DNA from 2 places in the Marinomonas sp. IMCC 4694 genome. Region 2 is predicted to be linked to the other one. Evidence: riboswitches for the same ligand, from Rfam matches in the RefSeq annotation. Region 2 holds a riboswitch; the other holds the start of a gene.
The links. Region 2 has a riboswitch for cobalamin ahead of FXV75_RS07655 (TonB-dependent receptor domain-containing protein). Riboswitches for the same ligand answer to the same signal wherever they lie in the genome.
Positions count from the first base shown of each region.

Region 1 (3,407 bases), 530 kb from region 2:
GCCAAGGGGAAGTTCGCGTAGGGATTCCCAGCATGCTGGGATCGTATTATTTCCCCCCCATTTTAATGGCGTTTCGACATCGACACCCAACACTCACTTTAAAAGTCATTGAAGGTGGCACTTGGCAGCTTCAGCAAATGCTCGAAAAAGGCGAGCTGGATTTGAGCGTGATCGTGGCCGAAACATTGCCAGACAGCTTAGACACTCGAGCGCTACTCAGGGAAGAAATGCTGGTCACCATTGCAACAGACCACCCTTTTAGCCAACTGGACAAGATCTCGCCAGAAGCGTTTTTTGACGAAGAATTAGTGATGTTTAAAGAAGGATTCTTTCATCGGCGCATCGTCGATAAATTGGCAAAAGCGTGTCAACGAACGCCTAAAATTGGCTTCGAAACCAATTTGATTCCGCTGATTAAGTCCATTACTCAACAAGGCTTTGGCGTGTCTACTTTGCTGGCCATGGTCATTGAAGACGACGACCAACTGATCACTCGCTCGTTTGACCCGCCCATTTGGCTCGATCTCAACATCGCTTGGCGTAAAAATAGTTACCTATCTAAAGCCAACCGCGCTTTTCTCGATTTTGTGATTGAACACAGTCAAAGCGAACGTCAGCGTGTTTAGAAAACAAAAAATACCCAAGTAGCGCAGCGACTGCTTGGGTATCTTACCGTTTGGAATGCTAAAACCCGTTGATCAGTGAAACAAGCGCGCTTCAATCAATGTAGATTTTTTGAAACGTTGGAGGTTTTTTGCACTCGCTAGTACCGCAAGGTCTAACAAGGGCTCAAGCAAAACCACGCTCAGGTACGCCATACCAAAGGTCGCCACTGACGCTAGATTCTCAGCACCAAAACCTTGTCCATAAAATGCCCAAAACGCTACCCAAGCTACGATGCCGCCTTGGTAAGTCAAAGACAATTTGAATGCTTGTTGGTAGCTAATATCCACGTAAGCAGTATTGGCCGCAATCGTGCGACGCGCAACCACAGACATAGCAAACAATGGCAACAACAATGTGGTCACATTCATACCGTATTGAGGCAGGTCAAACTGCGCCAACAGAACGCCTTGAGTGAGTAATCCCAAAATAAGCCCAATGGACGCCGCCGCTGGACCAAAGATCAGAAACAAAGTTGAACCCAAAATAAGATGCACTTCGGAGACACCCACCGTTTGATGGGGCAATATTTCAAAAAAAGCAAACACAAGCAGCGTCGTGAATACACTGCGCCCCACCAAGGACATAAATCCGTCTTTTTTGATCATGTCGATGGACGCTTTCGCAGAAAAGCCAAACGCCGCTAACGCCGTAGCGTAACTTAAAACAATTTTAGCGCCGTCTACAACGCCTGGTTCAATATGCACAATGTGCCTCCAAAATAAATGTCATACACACCCGTATGATTCAAATTCAACGACTTTTAATACAACACACGTTGCTCATAAAAAGCCCAACAATAAAGGCCGGTCTCCGGACTCATCAGCGTAGGGGAATACTGTGTTTTTGCGATTCTCATTCCTTCCCATAATCAAACAGTGGCAATAAGAAAAAACACATCGCTGATCTACCGTTGCGGGGGCAGCACAGGCTTTGTTCAAACTCGCACCTGTTTCCCGTTTCACTCGTATTTGAGCACCTTTACAAGAATCGATAAGCACACTAAATAGCGTGCTATCGCAGGCTGGAAGCCTAAAGTTTTATGAGAGGTTAAGCAACCAATCAAGAGCAAATAGTCATGCCAGCAAGAATACTTTTCATGCTCATCAGAACGCGACTCATCCACAGCCCACTTAATGCATGGTATTTTCTGACTATAATCTAAAAAAACACACAAAAACATTCTAAACAACCAAGCATATTACTTAAAAAGACGTTCAGACCAGACAGTTAAGCCCGCGGCAACGCTACCAAAGTGGTCCCCGTCTAGTACGGGGATATCGCCAATTCGCTGCTGAATCGCCGCACGAATAACAGGCGATTTTGCTGAACCACCGGTCATGTATATCACATCCGGCTTTTCACCAGCTTGCTCTATCGCAGCCGACATCAAGCTCAACATTTTTTCCAGCGGCGACGCAATAGAAGCCGCTAATCTGTCACGAGTGATGTCCGCACTCAGTCCCGCTTCAATGTAATTTAACAAGACGTTATGCTCGTGGGTGTCAGACAAGGCGATTTTGGCTTCCTCTGCACTTCGCACAATGTGGTAATTGTGCTTTTCTTCACGCATACGCATAAAGCGTTCGATCAGCTTGGGTTGCGCCGCGTCTTGACGCATCTGAGTAATCTGATGCTTTGTTTCCATACTGTTAAACGTCGCAATCGCCGACACATCATTGGTCGTGATCGCGTTCCAATACATCTGCGTTGGCATGGGCAAACCGGTTTTTAACAAAGAATCCATACCAAACAACGGCATGAGATGTTTACCGGCAATTTGTATGTCTAAATCGTTCCCGCCGACACGCTCACCGGTATGAGCCAAAAAGTCACCGCGGCGATCGTCTTTTTTGACGTAATCTGGCCCCATTCGTACCATGGCGCAGTCGGTGGTGCCGCCACCGATGTCGACCACTAACACGGTTTTGTTGTCGGTCATTTTGACCTCAAAATCCAACCCCGCCGCGATCGGCTCATACAGAAATTCGATTTCTTTGAATCCCGCCCGTTTGCCCGCGGTGGTGAGTATTTCTAAGGCCTGTCGATTACTCGCTTCGGCGTCTAAGCCTTGAAAGTTCACCGGACGACCGATCACAGTGTGGGTGATCTCAGCGCCTAGGCTTTTTTCCGCACGTTGTTTGATGTTTTGCATCATCAAGGTCACGATATCTTCGAAAAAATAGATGTGCTCCGCACGCAGGCCGGTGCCACCCAAGAACGACTTGGGGGATTTCACAAAGTAGCCTTCTTCCGGCCATTGGAAATATTCTTCAAACGCCGCACGACCAAAAAACACCGTTTGATCGTCGTCGGCGATGTCTTCTTCATAACGTGCACGCTTCGCTCTAGTCAGCGCGTTTTGTCGTAACTGAGCAAAGTCATGGCGCGCAGTCATCCCTTGCATGCCACGCCCGACCGCTTCTGTAATTAGGTCTCGGTCTAACGCATAAAGCGTAGAGGGTAAAAAAGAATGATTGCCTTCCAATGCCACCAAACGCACCGCTGAGTCTTGCACAATACCCAGGGCGCAGTTCGATGTGCCGTAATCAAATCCACAAATCATCTATGTCTTACCTAAAATTACCAATAAAATGGCCGCGCAAGATAGCAGAAAACGCGGGCATTATCACTTTGAATATCACATACATAGCGTTATACAAATGGCGCTACGCCAATAAGAGCAAGGTGCAAATGAAAGGCAATCATGATCCAAGACACCATCGCGAACACCAACGAGACAA
Region 1 is NZ_VSRV01000001.1:1,142,118-1,145,524, reverse strand. It holds gene FXV75_RS05295 (LysR family transcriptional regulator) at 1-626, shown strand, start outside; gene FXV75_RS05290 (energy-coupling factor ABC transporter permease) at 699-1,370, opposite strand; cobalamin riboswitch at 1,450-1,661, opposite strand; gene yegD (molecular chaperone) at 1,865-3,229, opposite strand; gene FXV75_RS05280 (NnrU family protein) at 3,319-3,407, opposite strand, start outside.
Region 1: it holds a riboswitch for cobalamin, as region 2 does, so the genes downstream of both, FXV75_RS05290 (energy-coupling factor ABC transporter permease) here and FXV75_RS07655 (TonB-dependent receptor domain-containing protein) in region 2, are expected to answer to the same signal.

Region 2 (3,407 bases):
AAAAGAAACGGAGCGAACCATGAACGAGCATAGCAAAAAAGGCCAGGTATGTACTCTCGGAGTTGATTTGAGCAAAACCAGCTTTCAATTGCACGGCGTAGATAACCATGGGAAGGTGGTTTTCAGAAAAAAGCTCAGCCGTAGCAAGCTGTTACCCTGCATCGCTAATCTTCCACCTTGTGTCATTGGCATTGAAGCCTGTGGCGGTGCGCATTATTGGTGCCGTCAATTTACGGCCTTGGGGCATTCGGTTCGTATTATTGCCCCTCAATTTGTTAAACCCTATGTCAAATCAAACAAGAATGATGCCGCAGATGCAGAGGCAATTTGTGAAGCGATCCAGCGCCCGAGTATGCGCTTTGTGCCTACGAAAAGTATTGAGCAACAGGACATCCAGAGCATTCACCGTGTGCGTAGCCAAGCGGTTGCCCGAAGAACGGCGCAAGCCAATCAGATCAGGGGGCTACTGATAGAATACGGCATTATCATTCCCAAGGGGATTTCTTATGTTCGAAAACACATCCCCCTTATTCTCGAAGAGAGAGACAATGGATTAAGTGATGTATTTCGGGCCTTGCTCAGCACGCTCTACGATGAGATGGTTCATTTAGATGATCGGATTGAGGCACTTGAGTTACAACTGGCAACCATCGCCAAAAACCATGACGATTGCCAACGTTTGCTCACCATTCCGGGCGTCGGCCTGTTGAGCGCCACCGCACTGATCGCGGCGATTAGTGATGTGACCGTGTTCAAAAACGGCCGTGAGCTGGCCGCTTGGCTTGGGCTGGTGCCTAGACAACATTCCACCGGAGGAAAACCCACCTTGCTCGGCATCAGTAAGCGAGGGGATACCTATCTAAGAACCTTGATGATCCATGGTGGCAGGACGGTTGTCAGGGTGGCCGACAAACATGATGATCGCCGTAATCGTTGGGTGAAGGAGCTTGATAACCGCCGTGGTAAGAATATTTCAGCCGTTGCGGTCGCCAATAAAAATGCGCGTATTGCTTGGGCGGTCTTGAGTAAAAAGGAATCTTATCAGGCAGCAGCCTGATCCCGACCGAGTTGGTCATGAGATGCAAAGAAAAGTTAAACAGAAAAGCGGTTAACAAGGTAGATCAGCAACGAGTTGCGTGGATAAAGTACAAGTGATGGCATAAAAGGTAAGACCTGCGTTCCTAAAACCTGCTAGGGTCTAGGGCTCATAGAGGCCGATCATCTGATGAGGTAGGAGCGAGCGAATTCCATCAGGGCCAGAGGTTACAAAAACCTCAGTTAAAGGCCGGATATATGGAAGCAATATCTTTCTGTCATACCAGTAACTTTATCTTGCATCGCGGGATGGACCATATATGACCCAGATGGCACCTTATGTTAGAGTACGCATCGTTACAGGTTGTTGACCTAAGTTGTCAGCAATAATAGGGAAGTCAGTGCAATTCTGACGCTGCCCCCGCAACGGTAAAAAAGTCAAACTTTGCCAATCAGCCACTGTGGTAAACCATGGGAAGGCGGTAAAGCCTGCATTCGCAACTTTTGAGTCCGGAGACCTGCCTGTAGCTGGGGGTTCCGCGTAAGCTGGAGCCAAATGTCACCACTGTGCGGGCGTGCTCAGTGCAACAGTAGATCTTATTTTATGAAAACTCCATTTCCTTCTCCTTCGTTCACGAGAACCCTCGTGGCGCTTAGTATCGTGTCTGTTCCTTCACTTCATGCGAATAATTCACCAACAACATCGTTCACTTTATCTCCTCTAGTGGTAACGGCGACGACAACCGAACAAAATCAAGCTGACTCATTAGTTTCGGTAACTGTGATTGACAGGGATGCGGTGAACAAACAGCAGCCTCAGGAACTCAGTGAGTTATTGGCGAGTCAGCCAGGTATTGATATCGTCACGAATGGGGGGTATGGCAAAAGCACAAGCATTTATACCCGAGGGTCGAGCAGTACAGGCACAAAGCTGTTAATTGATGGTGTGCCAATCCAATCGCATTCAACGGGGTCTTCTTCATGGCAATACCTGCCCATGTTCCAAGTTGAGCGCATTGAAATTGTACGTGGACCTAAGTCTTCTTTGTATGGCTCAAGTGCGGCAGGGGGCGTTGTGCAAGTGTTTTTCCCTGAAGCGAGTCAAGAAACGCAAGCGAATGTATCTCTAGGCGGCGGGTCTTTTAATACCCAACAGGCGAGTGCCAGCGTTTCTGGATTATCAGGAGACGCAAGCTATCTTCTTTCAGTGGGTACGTTCGAAACTGATGGGACAGTAGTCAAAGAGCATGCGGGTGATATGGGATATTCAAATGACAATATCTTTACCCGCCTTGGTTATGAATTTGATTCGGGTGCCTATGCGAAGGTTTTTATTATGCGTGCAGAAGGTCAGTCGGACTACACTACCTCTACTGGTAGTTTGCGCAGCAATGACTTTGTGAATCAGGCTATTGCATTAACGAGTGGTGTCGATTTGACAGAGGACTGGCAGTCTGAAATTCAATTGCGAGAATCCCGTGATGATTCTGATGTTCTGAATGACAAAGGAGTCAAGACGAACAGTTATTTTTATAGCCGCTCGCGAGGTGTACGTTGGAGTAATACCTTATCACAAAGTAATCATAAGCTGGTTTTTGGAGCTGAGCACATTCAAGATGACTTTGAGGGCTCTTACACTAAAGAACGAACCAGTAAGGGGGTATTCGCTCAGTCACTGTCTCAGTTTGGGCAAGCCAGTGCTCAGTTGAATATACGTGCTGATCGATACGACGAGTATGATACACAAACTACTGGCGGCGTTGCTTTGGGTTATCAGATTGACGATGTTTACTCAGTCAGAGCAAGCTGGCGTACTTCTTTTACTGCCCCAACATTTAACTCAATGAATGCGGAAAATTGGGGTTATACGTTAACGAATGAAATTCGTCCGGAGACTTCAGAATCATTTGAAGTTGGCTTACGTGGTGACTATCAAAATAGCTATTGGGATGTGGCGGTTTTTCAAGCCGATTATCATGATTTAATTACATGGAATTACCCTACGGTTGGTAATATTGAATCGGCACGAGTTCGAGGGTTAGAGCTTTCAACCGGTCTGCAAATCGAGTATTGGTCATTTGCTTTAGCGGCTACCATTATGGATACAGAAAATTTAAGTGCTGGTGCTGAAAAAGGAAATCGATTAGCGCGCCGTGCCAATAAAAGTGCTCGAATTGATGTAGATCGACATTTTGCTAATAGCACTCTTGGCTTCACTGTAGCGAGTTATGGTGAGCGTTATGATGATGCCAAAAACTCAGCGCTATTAGCGGGGTACGGGGTGTTGAATCTGCGAGCTAGTTATGACTTTGCGACGGATTGGAGTGCCGAGTTGAGTATCAAAAATGCGCTTGATAAAGAATATCAAACGG
Region 2 is NZ_VSRV01000001.1:1,668,519-1,671,925, forward strand. It holds gene FXV75_RS07650 (IS110 family transposase) at 20-1,057, shown strand; cobalamin riboswitch at 1,380-1,576, shown strand; gene FXV75_RS07655 (TonB-dependent receptor domain-containing protein) at 1,682-3,407, shown strand, end outside.